DNA from 3 places in the Burkholderia sp. AU30198 genome. Region 1 is predicted to be linked to each of the others. Evidence: predicted binding sites of a transcription regulator. Region 1 holds the regulator's gene; each other region holds the start of a gene.

Region 1 (6,124 bases):
GTTCGGTTGTCGATCGGTACGATCAGTGGCCGCCGCCGGCCGCCGCGGGGCCCGAAGGCGCACCGCGGCAGCCGGCGATCCCGCGCCGTGCCGCCGTACCGTGGGCGCGTCGGCGACGCGCGCACGGCACCGCGGCGGCGGCGCATCGGATCAGTAGCGGTAGTGGTTCGGCTTGAACGGGCCGTCCTTCTGCACGCCGATGTACGAAGCCTGCTCGTCCGACAGCACGGACAGGTTCGCGCCGATGCGCGCCAGGTGCAGGCGTGCAACCTTTTCATCGAGGTGCTTCGGCAGCACGTACACCTTGTTCTCGTACTCGTTGCCGCGCACGAACAGCTCGATCTGCGCGAGCGTCTGGTTCGCGAACGAGTTCGACATCACGAACGACGGGTGGCCGGTCGCGCAGCCGAGGTTCACGAGGCGGCCTTCCGCCAGCAGGATCACGCGCTTGCCGTCCGGGAAGATGATGTGGTCGACCTGCGGCTTGATGTTTTCCCACTGGTACTGGCGGGTCGACGCGACGTCGATTTCCGAGTCGAAGTGACCGATGTTGCAGACGATCGCGTTGTGGCGCATCGCCTTCATGTGATCGTGGCCGATCACGTGGAAGTTGCCGGTGGCCGTCACGAAGATGTCGGCCTTGTCGGCCGCGTATTCCATCGTCACGACGCGGTAGCCTTCCATCGCCGCCTGCAGCGCGCAGATCGGATCGATTTCGGTGACCCACACGGTCGCGCCGAGGCCGCGCAGCGATTGCGCGCAGCCCTTGCCCACGTCGCCGTAGCCCGCGACGACCGCGACCTTGCCCGCGATCATCACGTCGGTCGCGCGCTTGATGCCGTCGACCAGCGATTCACGGCAGCCATACAGGTTGTCGAACTTCGACTTCGTGACCGAATCGTTCACGTTGAACGCCGGGAACGGCAGGCGGCCGTCCTTTTCCATCTGGTACAGGCGGTGCACGCCGGTCGTGGTTTCTTCGGTCACGCCCTTGATGTGCGCGAGGCGCGTCGAGTACCAGGTCGGGTCCGCGTCGAGGTGCGTCGCGATCGACTTGTACAGCGCGACTTCTTCCTCGTTGGTCGGCTTCGCGATCACCGAACGGTCCTTCTCGGCCTTCGAGCCGAGGATCAGCAGCAGCGTGGCGTCGCCGCCGTCGTCCAGGATCATGTTCGCGAATTCGCCGTTCGGCCATTCGAAGATGCGGTGCGAGAACTCCCAGTATTCGTCGAGCGATTCGCCCTTGAACGCGAACACCGGCGTGCCGGCTTCGACGATCGCGGCCGCTGCGTGGTCCTGCGTCGAGAAGATGTTGCACGACGCCCAGCGGACGTCCGCGCCGAGCGCCTTCAGCGTCTCGATCAGCACGCCCGTCTGGATCGTCATGTGCAGCGAACCGGCAATGCGCGCGCCCTTCAGCGGCTGCTGCGCCTTGTATTCGTCGCGGATCTGCACGAGGCCCGGCATTTCGGTCTCGGCGATGTTCAGTTCCTTGCGGCCCCAGCCGGCCAGCGCCATGTCGGCGACGACGTAATCGTTGGAAGCTTTGGAATCGATAATGGCGTTCATCACGCCCTCCTTTCTAAAAAGTTTCTAGATTGGTGACGTGAGCGCCGTTCAGGAAGCGGAGCCGGCACGGTTTTGCCGCACGGCTGCTTGGTGAAGCCTTCCGAGCCTGGCGGACGCAGAATGGTCCGTCGCAACGCTCCTCGGAAAACGGAGGGGATTGTAGCAAATCGGCGCGCGGTATGCGCAAGCACGCACACACACGGCACTTACCCGGCACGAGCGCGCGGCGTCGGCGCGCGCGGCCGTCAGGAAAGGGTCAGGACTCCGCGCCGACCCAGGCCTGTTCGCGCAGCCGTGCGCGCAGGCGCGCGACGGCCTGGCTGTGCAGCTGGCACACGCGCGATTCGCTCACTTCGAGCACCGCGCCGATCTCGCGCAGATTCAGACCCCGTTCGTAGTACAGCGACATCAGCAGCTTCTCGCGCTCCGGCAGCCGTTCGATCGCCTCGACGAGCGCTTCGCGCAGGTGCTCGTCGAGCAGCGCCGACAGCGGATCGGCGTGATCGACGCGGTAGCGGTCGAGGAACGGCTCGTCGTCGGCCGCGCGGTCGAAATCCTCGTAATAGATCAGCTGGCTGCCGTGCAGGTCCTGCAGCATCCCCTGGTATTCGTCGAGCGGCATGTTCAGGTGCTGCGCGATCTCGGTCTCGCTCGCCGAGCGGCCGAGATGCTGCTCGACCTGGTGCACCGCGTGCTCGACCTCGCGCGACGTCTTGCGCAGGCTGCGCGGCAGCCAGTCGTTGCTGCGCAGCTCGTCGAGCATCGCGCCGCGGATGCGCTGGGTCGCGTAGGTCTCGAACTGCGCGCCCTGGTCTTCCTTGTAGCGGCCGGCCGCGTCCATCAGGCCGATCATGCCGGCCTGGATCAGGTCGTCGAGGTCGACGCTCGCCGGCATCTTCGCGACGAGCTGCAGCCCGAGGCGTCGCACGAGCGGCGCATATTGCGCGAGCACGTCGGCCTGGGACATCTTTCCTTGAGCGTTGTACATCATGGCTCTCTCCTTCCGGTGGCACTCACGCGGCGTGTGCCGCGCCCGCCTCATACGACGGCTTGCCGCCCGCGTGCACCGCGCGGCCCGCACCCGAACGCGGGCGCATCGGCCAGTACAGCAGGTCGGCGGCAATCTGCCGGTAGTCGCGCGCAGCGGCCGACGACGGGAACGCATCGACCGCGGCCCGCATCAGTTCGCGCGCATGCTCGACGAGCGGATCGGCGCTCACGCAGCCGGCATCGGCGATCGACACCGTCAGGTAGCGGCTTGCGACGCCCGCGAGGTTGTCGAACGCGACCTTCGCGTCCGCATGGCTGCCGACGTGATTGGTCAGCACGCGGAACTGCGCGAACGCATGCGCGAAATGCAGCCGTTTCATGCACGCGTACGCCTCGGTGATCGCCTGCGCGGCGACCCGCGTGACGACCAGCACGTCGTGCGCCTCGCGCGCGAGCGCCGAGAACGCGCCGTCGGCGCCGAGCTGCGCGTCGACGAGGACGATGTCGGCCGGGCCGTCGATGAAATCGCTCAGCTGCGCGTCGGTGTAGCCGGCGCGCGCAAGCCGCGCGGCAGCGCACAGGCCGAAGCCGGCCGCCACCCGCGTGCGCTCGCCGTCGCGCAGCCACGCGCCCGCCAGCGTCGCGCTGGCCGATTGCACGTCGGCGCGCTCGTCGACGACGAGCACATCCTTGCCGAGCGACGCGAGCGCCGCCGCCAGGTTCACGACGGCGGTCGTGCAGCCGACACCCGCCGGCCCGCCCGTCACCGCGACGATGCGCGATGCGCGCCCGGCCAGCAGGCGCCGCAGCCCTTCGGCCTGATCGATGATTCGTTTATCCAAATCGCACCTCGTGCAGCTCGGCGGTGGAACGTGCGGTCAATGCGGAAAGCAGCGTCGGCATGTCCTCGTCTTGCGGCACGAAGGGCGAGCCGTCGCGCGGTACGCAGAACGCGCTCTTCAGCAGGAAGCGGGTCGATGCGACGTACAGGTTCTCCGGCACCTTCTGGCCGGTCGACACGTAGTGGACCGGCAGCTTGTAGCGGATCACGGTGTCGAGCACGCCGCCGAGGTGGGTCGCCTCGTCGAGCTTCGTGAGGATGCAGCCGGCCAGGTCCGGATGTTCGCCCGCGCTGCGGTACGCCTGCACGACTTCGTTGAGCGTGTCGCCATGGCTCGTCGCGTTGAGCAGCAGCAGGCGCTGCACCGGCGCGTTCGCGCCGTGCAGCATCGCGATCTGGTCGGATACCGCGCGGTCGCGCTGGCTCATGCCGATCGTGTCGATCAGCACGATGTGCTTGTTGCGCAGCTCGGACAGCGCGAGCGCGAGGTCGCCGGCATCCTTCACCGCGTGCACCGGCACGCCGAGGATCTTGCCGAAGATGCGCAGCTGCTCGTGGCCGCCGATCCGGTAGCTGTCGGTGGTCAGCAGCGCGACCTTGCTCGCGCCGAAGCGCATCACGCAGCGCGCGGCCAGCTTCGCGGTGGTGGTGGTCTTGCCGACCCCCGTCGGCCCCATCAGCGCGAACACGCCGCCGCGCTCCATCAGCGCGTCCTCGCTGTCGAGCACCGGCAGGTTCGACGCCAGCACCGACTGCGCCCATTCGGCGGCCTGTTCGATGGTCTGAGCATCGTCGCCGGCCGGCAGGTTGTCGACCAGCATCCGCACGAGCTGCGCGGAGAAACCGGCCGCGAACAGGTGCTTCGTCAGCGCGCCATGCACGGCGCTGCGACGCTGGCGGTCGTGCCACATCAGGCTGTCGAACTGCTCTTCCATCATCCCGCGCAGTTCGCCGAGCTCCTGCATCACCGTATCGTTGACGATCCGCTCGATGCGCGACTTCACCGCATCGGCCACCACGGCGGCCGCGTCGGCGGACAGGCGCGTGCGCTCGGCCGCCTTCGCGGCATGCGCCGCGCTCGTGTTCGTGTCGGGCGCGCGGGTGGCGGCGGCCGGCATCCGGCGTTCGGCGTCGCGCACGATGTCGCGTGCCCAGTCGGGCGGCGTCGCGCTCGCGGCGGCCTGCGGGGCAGGCGCGCTCGCTTGCGGCGCGGCGGGCGTCGCCTGTGCACGCGCCATCAGCGCGTCGCGCTGCTGCGTCAGGCGCTTCGCGTGCTCGACCAGCCACGGTGCGGGTTCGGAAGCCGCAGCCGGCGCGCTGGAAACGGGGAAGACGGAAGACGGTGCGGCCGCAGCCGGGATGTCGCCCGGCGCAGTGCCGCCCAACGCGTCCGCATCGATCGCCGAAGCTTGTGCCGCTGCCGCATCGTCCGCGTCCGCGTCGGCGCTGGCGCCGAACACCGACGAGAACACGTCCGGCAGCCCGCCTTCGCCCGCTGCATACGGATTGACGGCCGGGCGGGCCAGCGCCGCGCCCGGGCGCGACACGATGCCCGGCACCGCGGCGGCCGGCACGGATTCCGCCGCGCGCGATGCCGCGATGCGCGGCCGCGCCGCGGCCGGCGGCGTCACCGCGGCCAGGTCCGAATCGGCTAGTGCAACGATTTCGACGCTGCCGTCATCGAGCGTGCGGTTCGACAGCACGACCGCGTCGGCGCCGAGTGCCTCGCGCACGAGACGAAGTGCGTCGCGGCTCGTTGCGCCGGTGAATTTGCGAATGTTCAAGCGGAACCCCCGATGACGTTAACGACTTTGATCGTGCGTGTGTCCGGCACTTCGGCATACGACAGCACTTTCAATTGCGGCAGGCTGCGGCGCAGGAAACGCGCGAGCATCGCGCGCAGCGCGTGCTGCACGAGCAGCACGGGCGGCAGCCCGAGATTCTGTTGACGCAGCATCGCCTGCTGCGTGCCGGTCAGAAGGTTGTGTGCGAGGCCGGGCTCGAGGCCCGGGTTCGCGCCGGTGGCGAGCGCCTGCGACAGCACGCGCTCCAGATTCGAGTCGAGGCCCATCACCTGCATTTCGCCGGCGCCCGGATACCACTGCTGCGTGATCGCGCGGCCGAGCGAGAGCCGCACCGCGGCCGTGATCTCGAACGCGTCGCCGCGGCCCGCGTTCTCGGACACGGCTTCGAGGATCGTGCGCATGTCGCGGATCGGTACGCCTTCCTCGAGCAGGTTCTGCAGCACCTTCTGCAGCGTCGTCAGCGAGATCGTCTTCGGCACGAGGTCCTCGACGAGCGACGGCGCATCCTTGCCGGTGCGCTCGACGAGCGCCTGCACTTCCTGGCGGCCGAGCAGCTCGGCCGCGTGCTGGACGACCAGATGGTTCAGGTGCGTCGCGACGACCGTGCTCGCGTCGACCACCGTGTAGCCGTACACCTGCGCCTGTTCGCGCATCGCGACGTCGATCCACACGGCCGGCAGCCCGAATGCGGGATCCTGCGTGACGGCGCCCGGCAGCGCGGCCGTCACCTGGCCGGGGTTGATCGCGAGCCACTGGCCCGGGAACACTTCGCCGACGCCGATCTCGACGCCCTTCAGCGCGATCCGGTATGCGTTCGGCCGCAGTTCGAGGTTGTCGCGGATATGGATCACCGGCGGCAGGAAGCCGATTTCCTGCGCGAATTTCTTGCGGATGCTCTTGATGCGCTTGAGCAGCTCAC
Region 2 (6,124 bases), on a different contig from region 1:
GATCGAATACTCGTCGAAGGGCTACATCAACGAAGCCGAGACGATGGGCTGGCTGCAGCGCTTCTTCCTCAACATCGCGCCGTGGTGATGACGATGCAGAAGACCCTGATCAACCGTATGTCGGCCCGCGCGCATGCCGCCGCGCGGCTCGCCGTCGCGTTCGTGGCCGTGGCCTGCGTGCTCGGCGCGGCGCCCGCGCATGCGGAACGCCTGAAGGACCTCGCGCAGATCCAGGGCGTGCGCGACAACCCGCTGATCGGCTATGGCCTCGTCGTCGGTCTCGACGGCACGGGCGACCAGACGATGCAGACGCCGTTCACGACGCAGACGCTCGCGAACATGCTCGCGAACCTCGGCATCTCGATCAACAACGGTTCGGCGAACGGCGGCCCGTCGTCGCTGAGCAACATGCAGCTGAAGAACGTCGCGGCCGTGATGGTGACCGCCACGCTGCCGCCGTTCGCGCGGCCGGGCGAGGCGCTCGACGTCACCGTGTCGTCGCTCGGCAACGCGAAGAGCCTGCGCGGCGGCACGCTGCTGCTGACGCCGCTGAAAGGCGCCGATGGCCAGGTCTACGCGCTCTCGCAAGGCAACATGGCGGTCGGCGGCGCTGGCGCCAGCGCGAACGGCAGCCGCGTGCAGGTGAACCAGCTCGCGGCCGGCCGGATCGTCGGCGGCGCGATCGTCGAACGCGCGGTGCCGAACGCGATCGCGCAGATGAACGGCGTGCTGCAGCTGCAACTGAACGACATGGACTACGGCACCGCGCAGCGGATCGTGTCCGCGGTCAATTCGAGCTTCGGCCCGGGCACCGCGACGGCGCTCGACGGCCGCACGATCCAGCTCGCCGCGCCGGCTGACTCGGCGCAGCAGGTCGCGTTCATGGCGCGGCTGCAGAACCTCGATGTCAGCCCGGACAAGGCCGCCGCGAAGGTGATCCTGAACGCGCGCACCGGCTCGATCGTGATGAACCAGATGGTCACGCTGCAGAGCTGCGCGGTCGCGCACGGCAACCTGTCGGTCGTCGTCAACACGCAGCCGGTCGTGTCGCAGCCGGGGCCGTTCTCGAACGGGCAGACGGTGGTGGCGCAGCAGTCGCAGATCCAGCTGAAGCAGGACAACGGCGCGCTGAAGATGGTGACGGCCGGCGCGAATCTCGCCGACGTCGTGAAGGCGCTGAACACGCTCGGCGCGACGCCCGCGGACCTGATGTCGATCCTGCAGGCGATGAAGGCCGCCGGCGCGCTGCGCGCCGACCTGGAGATCATCTAAATGGCAGCCTCTCTCCCGAACGCGAACGACCTCACGCAGCGCTTTGCGCTCGACGTGCAGGGTTTCGACGCGCTGCGCGCGCAGGCGAAGCAGTCGCCGCAGGCCGGCGCGAAGGCGGTCGCCGGCCAGTTCGACGCGATGTTCACGCAGATGATGCTCAAGAGCATGCGCGACGCGTCGCCCGACGGCGGGCTGTTCGATTCGCATACGTCGAAGCTGTACACGTCGATGCTCGACCAGCAGCTCGCCCAGCAGATGTCGACGCGCGGGATCGGCGTCGCCGACGCGCTGATGAAGCAGCTGCTGCGCAACGCGGGGCCGGGCGCGGGCAGCGACACGGCGGCCGACGTCGGCGCGGGCGGGATGGGTGCGGCCGGCCTCGGCGCGTCCGGCAACGAAGGCGGCCTCGCCGCGATGAACGCGATGGCGAAGGCCTATGCGAACGCGGCGAACAATGGCGGGCTCGCCGGCACGCGCGGCTACTCGGCCGGCAGCGCGCTGACGCCGCCGCTGAAGGGCGCGAGCGGCGTGCAGGACGCCGACGCGTTCGTCGACCGGCTGGCCGCCCCCGCGCAAGCCGCGAGCGCGACCACCGGCATCCCGGCGCGCTTCATCGTCGGCCAGGCGGCGCTCGAATCGGGCTGGGGCAAGCGCGAGATCCGCGCAACCGACGGCTCGACGAGCTACAACGTGTTCGGCATCAAGGCGACCAAGGGCTGGACCGGCCGCACGGTGTCGGCGCTGACGACGGAATACGTGAACGGCACGCCGCGCCGCGTGGTCGCGAAATTCCGCGCGTATGATTCGTACGAGCACGCGATGACCGATTACGCGAACCTGCTGAAGAACAATCCGCGCTACGCGGGCGTGCTGAGCGCGAGCCGTAGCGTCGAAGGCTTCGCGCACGGGATGCAGAAGGCCGGCTACGCGACCGACCCGAACTACGCGAAGAAGCTGATTTCGATCATGCAGCAGATCGGCTGACGCACAAGTCGGCGATCGCCCGTTGCCCCCTCTGGACCGCGCCCGGCAGCCCGCCGCGCGCGGTTTCAACGTTTGCGCGAAAAAAATCCGCAATTCGATCTAAACTTTCGGTCAGCACTGCCGCTAAGTGTGAGAGACCTGCGACCGGGCCCCCGTTCTGGCCCGGTTTTATTGCGCACCGGTTGCCCGGGCGCCCATGACAAGAAAGACCGGCTAGCCATGAATATCGAAACGTCGACGGACCCCAGCCTGGATGCAGGCCACTCCGGGCCCGACTATGCCCGCCGCAATCCGCTGGAAATCGGCGTGCAGCTGCGCAACCTCGTCAATCGCGGCGATTTCCTGACCGTCCAGTATCCGGGCGGCCAGCTTGTCACGCGCCTGCTCGAGGTGGATGTCGGCGCGCGGACGTTTACGTTCGACTGGGGTGCGCTGTCGGAGCAGAACGCCGGCATCCTCGGCGCGTCGCACTGCACGTTCGCGGCCGCGCCGGAGGGCGTGCGCGTCGAATTCTCCACGGGTACGCCGCGCGAGACGCGCTACGAGGGGCTGCCCGCGTTCGTCGCCGATTTCCCCGACGTGCTGATGTGCATCCAGCGCCGCGAATATTTCCGCGTCGACGCGCCGATCGTCGATCCGTTCCTGTGCCGCGGCAAGCTGCCGGACGGCGAGAGTTTCCTGTTCGAGGTGCATAACCTGTCGCTCGGCGGCGTGGGGCTGCGCACGTCCGACGAACGCGTCGAGGCGCTCGAGGTCGGCACGCAGCTGCCCGACGTCGAGCTCGAGCTGACCGGCCACGGCAAGCTGTCGCTCGACCTGCAGCTCGTGTCGCAGCGTTCGACGCAGATGCCGAACGGGTCGCGGCGCTACCAGCTCGGCTTTCGCTACCTGTCGCTGCCGGGCAGCGCGGAGAACACGCTGCAGCGGCTGATTACGCAGCTCGAGATGAAGCGCCGCTCGCTCGCGCGAGCCTGACGCGCAAGCGGCGGCCGGCCCCGCCCGGGGCTGCCCGCGCGGCGTTGGCGGCAGCGCCGGCCGGACGTTGCGAGCGGCGACGCGCGCTCGTGCGTCGCGCGCGCATTTTTTCCTCAATTTTTTCGATCCGCGGCCGTTATACCGGGAGTCACGCAACCCGGCGGCCGCAGCGCGGCCGGCTCATCAGGATCGCGCATGTCCAACACACTCATGAACCTCGGCGTCAGCGGCCTGAATGCCGCACTCTGGGGCCTCACGACGACCGGCCAGAACATCAGCAACGCGGCGACGCCGGGCTACTCGGTCGAACGCCCCGTCTATGCCGAGGCGAGCGGCCAGTACACGAGCAGCGGCTACCTGCCGCAGGGCGTAAACACCGCCACCGTGCAGCGCCAGTACAGCCAGTACCTGAGCGACCAGCTGAACGGCGCGCAGACGCAGGGCGGTGCGCTGTCGACGTGGTATTCGCTCGTCACGCAGCTGAACAACTACGTCGGCAGCCCGACGGCCGGCATCTCGACCGCGATCACGAGCTACTTCACCGGGCTGCAGAACGTCGCGAACACCGCGTCCGACTCGTCGGTGCGGCAGACCGCGATGAGCAATGCGCAGACGCTCGCGAACCAGATCACGGCGGCAGGCCAGCAGTACGACGCGCTGCGCCAGAGCGTGAACACGCAGCTGACGAGCACCGTGACGCAGATCAACGCGTACACCACGCAGATCGCGCAACTGAACCAGCAGATCTCGGCCGCGAGCAGCCAGGGCCAGCCGCCGAACCAGCTGATGGACCAGCGCGACCTCGCGGTATCGAACCTGTCGAACCTCGCGGGCGTGCAGGTCGCGCGCAACAGCGACGGCTACAGCGTGTTTCTCGCGGGCGGCACGCCGCTCGTCGTCGCGGACAAGAGCTACCAGCTCGCGACCGTCACGTCGCCGTCCGATCCGAGCGAGCTGACCGTCGTGTCGCAGGGCATCGCCGGCGCGAACCCGCAGGGCCCGAACCAGTACCTGTCCGACGCTTCGCTGTCGGGCGGCACGCTCGGCGGCCTGCTCTCGTTCCGCAGCCAGACGCTCGACCCGGCCGAAGCCCAGCTTGGCGCGATCGCAACCAGCTTCGCCGCGCAGGTCAACGCGCAGAACGCGCTCGGCGTCGACCTGTCGGGCAATGTGGGCGGCAACCTGTTCACGACCGGCACGCCGATCACGTACGCGAACCAGGGCAATACCGGCAACGCGGCGCTGTCCGTGTCGTTCGCGAACGCGTCGCAGCCGACCACGAGCGACTACACGCTGTCGTACGACGGCAAGAACTACACGCTGACCGATCGCGCGAGCGGCACGGTGGTCGACCAGAAGCAGGGGCCGATGCCGGTGTCGCTCGGCGGGCTGAATTTCTCGACCGCGGCCGGCACGCAGATGCAGCCGGGCGACAAGTTCACCGTGCAGCCGACGCGCGGCGCGCTGAACGGCTTCGGCCTCGCGACGTCGAACGGCTCCGCGATCGCGGCGGCGGCGCCGTTCGTGCCGGCGGCCGCCACGACGAACACGGGCACCGGCACGATCGGTGCGCTGTCGGTTACGAGCGCGACTGCCGCGGCCAACCCGCACAACTACACGATCACGATGGGCGGCACGACCGCCAGCCCGACCTACACGGTCACCGACAACTCCGTCACGCCGCCGAGCACGGGCACGCCGCAGGCGTACCAGGCCGGCTCGCCGATCACGCTGACGGCCGGCGTCACGGTGGCGGTGTCGGGCACGCCCTCGGCCGGCGACACGTTCACGGTCGCGCCGAACTCGGGCGGCACGAACGACGGCAGCAACGCGCTCGCGCTGTCGAAGCTCGTCAACGCGAAATCGTTCGGCAACGGCACGACCACGCTGACGGGCGCGTACGCGAACTACGTGAACGGCATCGGCAACACGACGAGCCAGCTAAAGTCGTCGAGCGCCGCGCAGACCGCGCTGGTCGGCCAGATCACGTCCGCGCAGCAGTCGGTGTCGGGCGTGAACCAGAACGAGGAAGCGGCCAACCTGATGCAGTACCAGCAGCTTTACCAGGCGAACGCGAAGGTGATCCAGACGGCGGCGACGCTGTTCCAGACCGTGCTCGGCCTGTTCAACTGATTTCGGGGATCGAAGCGATGCGGATTTCCACCACCCAGTTCTACCAGATGAACGTCGCGCAGATGAGCGACCAGCAGGCGCAGCTGTCGCAGCTCTACCAGCAGATCTCGAGCGGCGTGAGCCTGTCGACGCCGGCCGACAACCCGCTGGGCGCCGCGCAGGCGGTGCAGCTGTCGATGACGTCGGCGACGCTGTCGCAGTATTCGTCGAACCAGAACGTCGCGCTGTCGTCGCTGCAGAAGGAAGACCAGACGCTCTTCAGCGTCAACGACCTGCTGAACACCATTCACTCGGTCGTGATACACGCCGGCGACGGCTCGCTGGCCGACAGCGACCGGGCGGCGCTGTCGACCCAGTTGCAGGGCTATCGCGACCAGTTGCTGACGCTCGCGAACTCGACGGACGGCGCGGGCAACTACCTGTTCGCGGGCTTCCAGTCGACCACGGCGCCGTTCGCGAACGCGCCGGGCGGCGGCGTGACCTACAGCGGCGACACGGGTTCGCGGCAGGTGCAGATCGCCGACACGCGCGCGATCTCGCAGGGCGACAGCGGTTCCAGCGTGTTCCTGTCGGTGCCGATGCTCGGCAGCCAGCCGGTGCCGCTCGCCGGTGCGAACAATACGGGCACGGGTACGATCGGCGCGGTGTCGATCACGAGCCCGTCGGCCGTGACCAACACGCACCAGTTCACGATCACGTTTGGCGGCACGGCCGCCGCGCCGACCTATACGGTCACCGACAACTCCGTCGTGCCGCCGAC
Region 3 (6,124 bases), on a different contig from region 1:
GACGCGGTGCGCGCGCCGCCGATCGGGTCGGTCGCGAACACGACCTGCTTGGCCTTGTACGGCTTGCCGTCGGGGCCGGTCGCGCTGTCGGCGTTCGCGAGGTTCGACGCGGTGACGTTCAGGCGCTGCGACTGCGCGGACAGCGCCGAGCCGGCGACGCCGAAGATGTTCATCAACGAGGGCATGGAAGCTCCTTTTGCTCGGATTCGGGGGCGGTGCGCGCCGTCACTGGTTCGTCGTGATCGCGGCGATCATCGCCTTGATCTGCTGGGTCATCACGGTCATCCCGGTCTGGTAGTGCAGCGCGTTGTTCGCGAACTGCACGCGCTCGACATCGAGATCGACCGTGTTGCCGTCGAGCGACGGCTGCAGCGGCATCCGGTACTGCGCGCGACCGTAGTCGTCCGACGGGCCGCCCGTCGGGATCAGCTTCGCGGTGCCGGCCATGTGGCCCGCCGCCGTCGACACCATCGACATGCCGCTCGTCACGCCGGCCGGCTGCGCCATCGGCAGTTGCGCGGCGTTGCTCGGCGCAACGCCGCCGCCCGTCTGCTTCAGCGAGCGCGCGAGCGTCGACGCGAAATCGACGTCGCGGGCCTGGTAGCCGGGCGTGTCGGAGTTCGCGATGTTCGACGACAGCAGTTCCTGCCGGTAGGCGCGCACGTCCAGCGCCTGTCGGCCGAACGCGAATTCCGCATCGAGTTTGTCCAGCATGTGTGCGTCTCTCCGTATGAAGCGCTGCACGCCCCTCGCGCCGGATGGCGACTCGAGAGGCTTTTTTCCATGACAGCGATGGTAGGCGCCGGACGCAACCGGCAATCGGGCGAATAACGCGGCAAAGGCCCCCTCTATTCATCGTTTGCGCGACGGCCCCGCTCCCTAGAATGCGAAGCGGAGCAACGAATCGGGGATATGGCGATGACTGGCAGCGCACTTCGCGGAAGGCACGGGCGGCTCACGCACGTCCGGCGTGCGTTTGCGCTCGCCGCGGCGCTGTGGATCGCCGCCCCGGCCGCGCACGCGGACGACGGGATGATCGTGATTCCAGGGCGCGGCGAGACGGCCGAAACCGCGCTCGCGCACGCCAATGCGGCGAGCGGCGGGCAGTTCGGCGGGAATGCGGCGATGGCGCCGGGTTCGGGTCCGGCGCCGGACGCGGGTCGCACCGCGAGCGGCACCAGCGCCGCCGCTGCCGCCGGCACGGCCGGCACCGGCTACGCGCCGCAACCGGCCGGCACGATGGTCGTGACGACCGTCCCGCCGCCGGCTCCCGCGCCGGCCCCGGCGCCTCGCCCCGCCTACGCAGCCACCCGCGCGAACGCCGGATACGGCGCGCCGCGCGCGGTCGATCCGAACGCGATCGCGACGGTCGTCGCCGGCACGGCCGAGCCCGCGTCGAATCCCGGCCGGCCGGCCCCGCAGCCGGCCATCGCCGCGCGCATGGCGGCGGCCCGCGCCGCGTCGGCCGCGCCGGCGCCGCGCGCGACACCGGTTTCCGCCATCCCGGCCCCGGCGGCCAATGCAGCCAACCCGGCCCAGCCCGTGACGCCGCCCGGCCAGCAGGATCCCGAGTCGATCCGGCGCGCGGCCCTCGCGTTCCTGCAGCAGCAGATCGCCGGCCTGCCCGGCAAGACCACCGTGACGGTCACGACCGCGTTTCCGCGCGGGCTTGCCGCGTGCACGACGCTCGAGCCGTTCCTGCCGACCGGCGCGCGCCTGTGGGGCCGCACGACGGTCGGCGTGCGCTGCGCGGGCGAGCGGCCGTGGACCGTCTACCTGCAGGCGAAAGTCGCGGTGCAGGCCACCTATTACGTCGCCGCGCGCCAGATCGCGCCCGGCGAGCCGCTCTCCGCGGCCGACCTGATCGCCCGCGACGGCGACCTGACGGTGCTGCCGCTCGCGGTGATCACCGATCCGGCGCAGGCGATCGGCACGACCGCGCTCGCGCGCATCTCGGCCGGGCTGCCGCTGCGGCAGGACCTGCTGAAGAGCGCGGCGTCGGTGTCGGCCGGCCAGACGGTGCGGGTCGTCGCGGCCGGGCCCGGTTTCACGATTTCGGCCGAGGGCAGCGCGCTGGCGAACGCGGCGCCGGGCCAGTCGGTACGGGTGCGGATGGCGGCGGGCCAGATCGTCACGGCGATCGTCAAGGACGCCGGCACCGTGGAAATTCCGCTATAGGGACGGATCTCGCCGCAAGAATGTAAAGAATTGTTTATTCGGAGCATTTCGGGCTCGCGATGCTAAAGTTCGGGCCGACCCGGCCGTTATCTGGGTCAAACCGAACAGGAAACCCATCGTGAAGATCGATTCCACTCCGAACCCGAGCCCCGTGACGCCGACCGGCAACGGCGCGACCCGTGCGCAATCCGGCGCGGCCTCGTCTTCGTCCGCGCAGGCGGCCGACGCAGGATCGACTGGCGGCGACACGACCGTGAACCTGTCGGGTCTGTCCGGCCAGTTGCGTTCGGTATCCGCGTCCGGCAACGCCGATATCGACACGGGCCTGGTCCAGTCGATCAAGGACGCGCTGAACAACGGCACGCTGACGATCGACGCGAACAAGATCGCCGACGGCGTATTGAACACCGCCCGCGAGCTGCTGCAGCAGCAGCGCCCGGGCAGCTGAAGCCGGCCTCGCGAGGCCGGTCCCCCCGGTTTGCCGGCGCCACTCGCGCCGGCGCGACGAGCATGACGCGATGAGAGAAGAGCTGCTGGCCACGGTCAACGACGAACACGCGACGGTCGAGGCGTTCGCGTCGCTGCTCGCCTACGAGGAAAAGGCGCTGACGACGGCCGAGCCGTTCGAGATGCTGCCCGGGATCGTCGAAAAGAAAAGCGCGCTGATCGACCGGCTCGCGCAGCTCGAACGCACGCGCGACACGCAGCTTTCCGCACTCGGCTTTCCGTCCGGCAAGAAAGGGATGGATCAGGCCGCCGAACGCGATGCCCGCCTCGCCGGCCGCTGGCAGTTGCTGCAGCAGTCCGCCGAACGCGCGCGCCAGGCCAATGCGAACAACGGGATGCTGATCCGGATCCGGATGGACTACAACGAGCGCGCGCTCGCGGTACTGCGCTCGGCCCCCGCGCCGGCCGGCGTCTACGGCCCCGACGGGCGCGTATCGGTACTCACGCGCTGACCTCGCGCCGCGCGACCGCCCGGCGGCCGCGCCCCTGCCTGCTTCCCCGTTACAACAGCGGACACGCGGTGACCTGCGTGCCGCGCTCCACGCACAGCCGCTCGTAGTCGCGCAGGTACGCGCGCTCGCCGTCGTCCAGCAGGTCGAGATCGATCAGGTCCCAGTCGTAGCCGACCGTCACGATGTTCTCGAACGTCACGGTATCCGGCTGCGCGTCGTCCTGGCGGATGATCACGATGTTCTCGATCCGCACGCCGCCCTTGCCCTGCACGTAGATGCCCGGCTCGACCGAAATCACCGCATTCGGCACGAGCCCGTACTTCGCCCCCGGCGCGAACCGCACGCCGCCCTCGTGCACGTGAATCCCGACACCATGCCCGGTGCCGTGGCCGAAATCGTGGCCGTGGTCGCGGCACACCTGCCGCACGAGCGCATCGACGTCGCCGCCCTTTGCCGTGCTCGGGAAGCGCGTGACGAGCCCCTTGATGCAGGCCTTCAACGCGACCGTGTAGATCTCCCGCTGCCACGGCTGCGCGACCGTATCCGGGCGGGTCCGGCGCAGCACCACGCGCGTGCAGTCCGTCGCGAAGCCGGCTTCGTAATAGGCGCCGCTGTCGAGCAGCACGAGTTCGCCTTCCGTCAGCTCGACGTCGGCGCTCGCCGCCGTGTAGTGTGCGAACGCGCTGTTCGCGCCGTTCGCCGCGATCGACGGAAACGTCAGCGCCACCGCCGAACGCGCGCCGTACGCGTCGTTGATCGCGCGCGCCAGGTCGTATTCGGTATGGCGTGCGCCCGGCTCGCCGGCCTTTGCCCAGCGCATCGTTTCGGCGATCGCCGCGGAACTGCGTGCGAACGCGTCGCGGAACCGGTCGAGCACGGCCGGCGTCTTGCCGGCCCGGATCGCTTCGACCGGGTTGAAGTCGGCATGCCGCGCCTGCGGCCATACCCGCTTCACCGCGTCGACAAGCGCGCAGTTCACCGATTCGAAGCCGTAGCACACGTGATCGACCGCGAACCGAGCAAGAAAGCGCTCGAGCGCCGCGACATCGCGCCGGATCACCTGCAGCGCCGGATACGACTCGAGCGTGACCTCGCAGCGGTCGCAGCCTTCCGGCAGGAACAGCGCCACCTGCCCGCCGACCGCGAACAGGAAGCCGAGGTGCGACGACGCATTCGGGATGTGATAGCCACGGCTGTTCAGCAGATACGCGAGGTCGTCCGACGCGCAGGTGAAGAATGCGGTTTTGCCGTCCGGCGCGCCGGTATACGCGGCGAGCTGGCGGTTCAGCGCGTCGAGGTTCTGCGCGACGCTCAGGCCGGTCATCGATTCAGGCACCTCGAAGATCGGCCGCTCGACGACCCAGCCCGGCAACGCAATCGCGCGGTCGATCTCGCGCTCGGCGAGGCTCGTCCAGTCGAGCGACGCGGCCTGCGTCTGTTCGAACAGACGATCGCGCTGCGCGACGCTGACCCGCAGCGCGTCGTAACCGACCCGCGCGAGCCGGCTCCCGTGCGCGACCAGCCAGTCGGCCATCGCCTGCCAGATCGTCACGTTCATCCCGAGCTTCTCGATGCGCACGCGCGCCGGATCGCACTGCTGCTCGGCCTGCAGGTGATAGCGGCCGTCGACGAACAGCACGAACGGGGGCAGATCGAGCGCCTGCGCGGTCGCCGCGCTCAGGAAGATCCCGCAGCCGGCCGAGCCGTCGAAACCCGACACCGCGTAGCGCGGGTTGTTGGCGAGCGGCAGGTACTCGGTCACGTATTCGTCCTGCGACGTGACCAGCACCGCGTCGAGCCGCGCGGCGTCGAGCAGGCGCGACAGGCCCGCCTGCGTGTCAGCGACGGACGCGTTGTACGGGGGAAGGCCGGAGAAGCTGTATTTCAGTCGATCGATCATCGGAAGCCCGTTTTGCATGATTGTCGGCGGCCGGCGGTGACGCGGCGGGGAGCAAGCCCGAGGCAGGCCTGACACTGCACGGCGCCGCTGCACGGTCGGCGCTCGACCCCGCATGGCACCGGGCCGCCGCTCCGTTCCGGCGGCAGGCCCTTGAAAAATTTTCGTCCCACTTAACTTTTTTTGATGCGCGCGACAGAATCTAGAGCACGCTGAAATTGAGGTCAAGCCAAAATTTTCGTAGGGCTAAAATCGGCGTGACGCCTGCGCATCGCGGCACAACCCGAATTCGCCCGGCGACGCTGCGCGGTACAATGCGCCGGCATCGCCGTCCCGACGGCCATGCTTCGTGCGATGCGCGGAAATCACTGTCCGGCGGCTGCACCGCCCGTCCGCTCGCCTCCCGACCCGTTGCCACGAAAGAGATTCATGGATTCAGACATCATGCGTATCGGCCAGCGCATTCGCCGCCTGCGCCGGGAAGCGAAGAAGACGCTGCTGGAAGTCGCGACCGAAGCGAAGCTGTCGGTCGGGTTCCTGTCCCAGGTCGAGCGCCACCTCACGGGCATCTCGCTGTCGTCGCTCGTCAACGTCGCGAAGGCACTCGACGTGCCGCTCGGCGCGCTGATCGACCAGCCGCGCCAGCCACAGCCCGATTCGCACGAGGGCAGCCGCAAGCCGTACGCGCTCGACGCCACGTCGCAGTGGTACGAACGCCTCTCCACCACGTTCGACGGCAGCCAGATCAACGCGCTCAAGGTGCAGATGATGGAAGGCTACCGCTCGGAATGGGTGGCGCACGGCGGCGACGAATTCGTGTACGTGCTGACCGGCCGGATCTGCTACACGGTCGGCAAGAAAGATTACCCGCTGTCGCCCGGCGACTCGCTGCACTTCGACGCGCGCAAGCGGCACCGGGTCGCCAACGTGGGCGACGGGCCGGCCGAGGTGATCGCGGTCGGCACGCTGCCGCTGTTCGACGACCGTGGCGCCGGGTTCGTCTCCGCGACGATGGACCTCAAGAAACCGGCGCCCGCCGTGCGTGCGACGCCGGGTGAGCCGCGCGTGAGCCGCCGCGGGCCGGCGCCCA

Evidence for each region. The regulator FliA, encoded in region 1, starts transcription of late flagellar genes. The targets are predictions, from matches to a motif close to CTAAAGTTTNNNNNNNNNNNGCCGNTA.
Region 2: the regulator FliA is predicted to act here: its motif matches at 3,344-3,370, upstream of flgK (flagellar hook-associated protein FlgK).
Region 3: the regulator FliA is predicted to act here: its motif matches at 2,241-2,267, upstream of flgM (flagellar biosynthesis anti-sigma factor FlgM).

What each region holds. Positions count from the first base shown of each region.
Region 1 covers NZ_JAIZSA010000014.1:47,552-53,675, forward strand. Annotated here, with positions in the region: gene ahcY (adenosylhomocysteinase) at 151-1,569, opposite strand; S-adenosyl-L-homocysteine riboswitch at 1,602-1,717, opposite strand; gene LGN19_RS26950 (RNA polymerase sigma factor FliA) at 1,826-2,560, opposite strand; gene LGN19_RS26955 (MinD/ParA family protein) at 2,583-3,401, opposite strand; gene flhF (flagellar biosynthesis protein FlhF) at 3,394-5,184, opposite strand; gene flhA (flagellar biosynthesis protein FlhA) at 5,181-6,124, opposite strand, start outside.
Region 2 covers NZ_JAIZSA010000027.1:74,282-80,405, forward strand. Annotated here, with positions in the region: gene flgH (flagellar basal body L-ring protein FlgH) at 1-88, shown strand, start outside; gene LGN19_RS36640 (flagellar basal body P-ring protein FlgI) at 94-1,272, shown strand; gene flgJ (flagellar assembly peptidoglycan hydrolase FlgJ) at 1,273-2,256, shown strand; gene LGN19_RS36650 (flagellar brake protein) at 2,476-3,231, shown strand; gene flgK (flagellar hook-associated protein FlgK) at 3,427-5,364, shown strand; gene flgL (flagellar hook-associated protein FlgL) at 5,382-6,124, shown strand, end outside.
Region 3 covers NZ_JAIZSA010000027.1:63,585-69,708, reverse strand. Annotated here, with positions in the region: gene flgC (flagellar basal body rod protein FlgC) at 1-185, opposite strand, end outside; gene LGN19_RS36605 (flagellar basal body rod protein FlgB) at 226-714, opposite strand; gene flgA (flagellar basal body P-ring formation chaperone FlgA) at 919-2,178, shown strand; gene flgM (flagellar biosynthesis anti-sigma factor FlgM) at 2,297-2,626, shown strand; gene LGN19_RS36590 (flagella synthesis protein FlgN) at 2,697-3,137, shown strand; gene LGN19_RS36585 (M24 family metallopeptidase) at 3,187-5,037, opposite strand; gene LGN19_RS36580 (helix-turn-helix domain-containing protein) at 5,464-6,124, shown strand, end outside.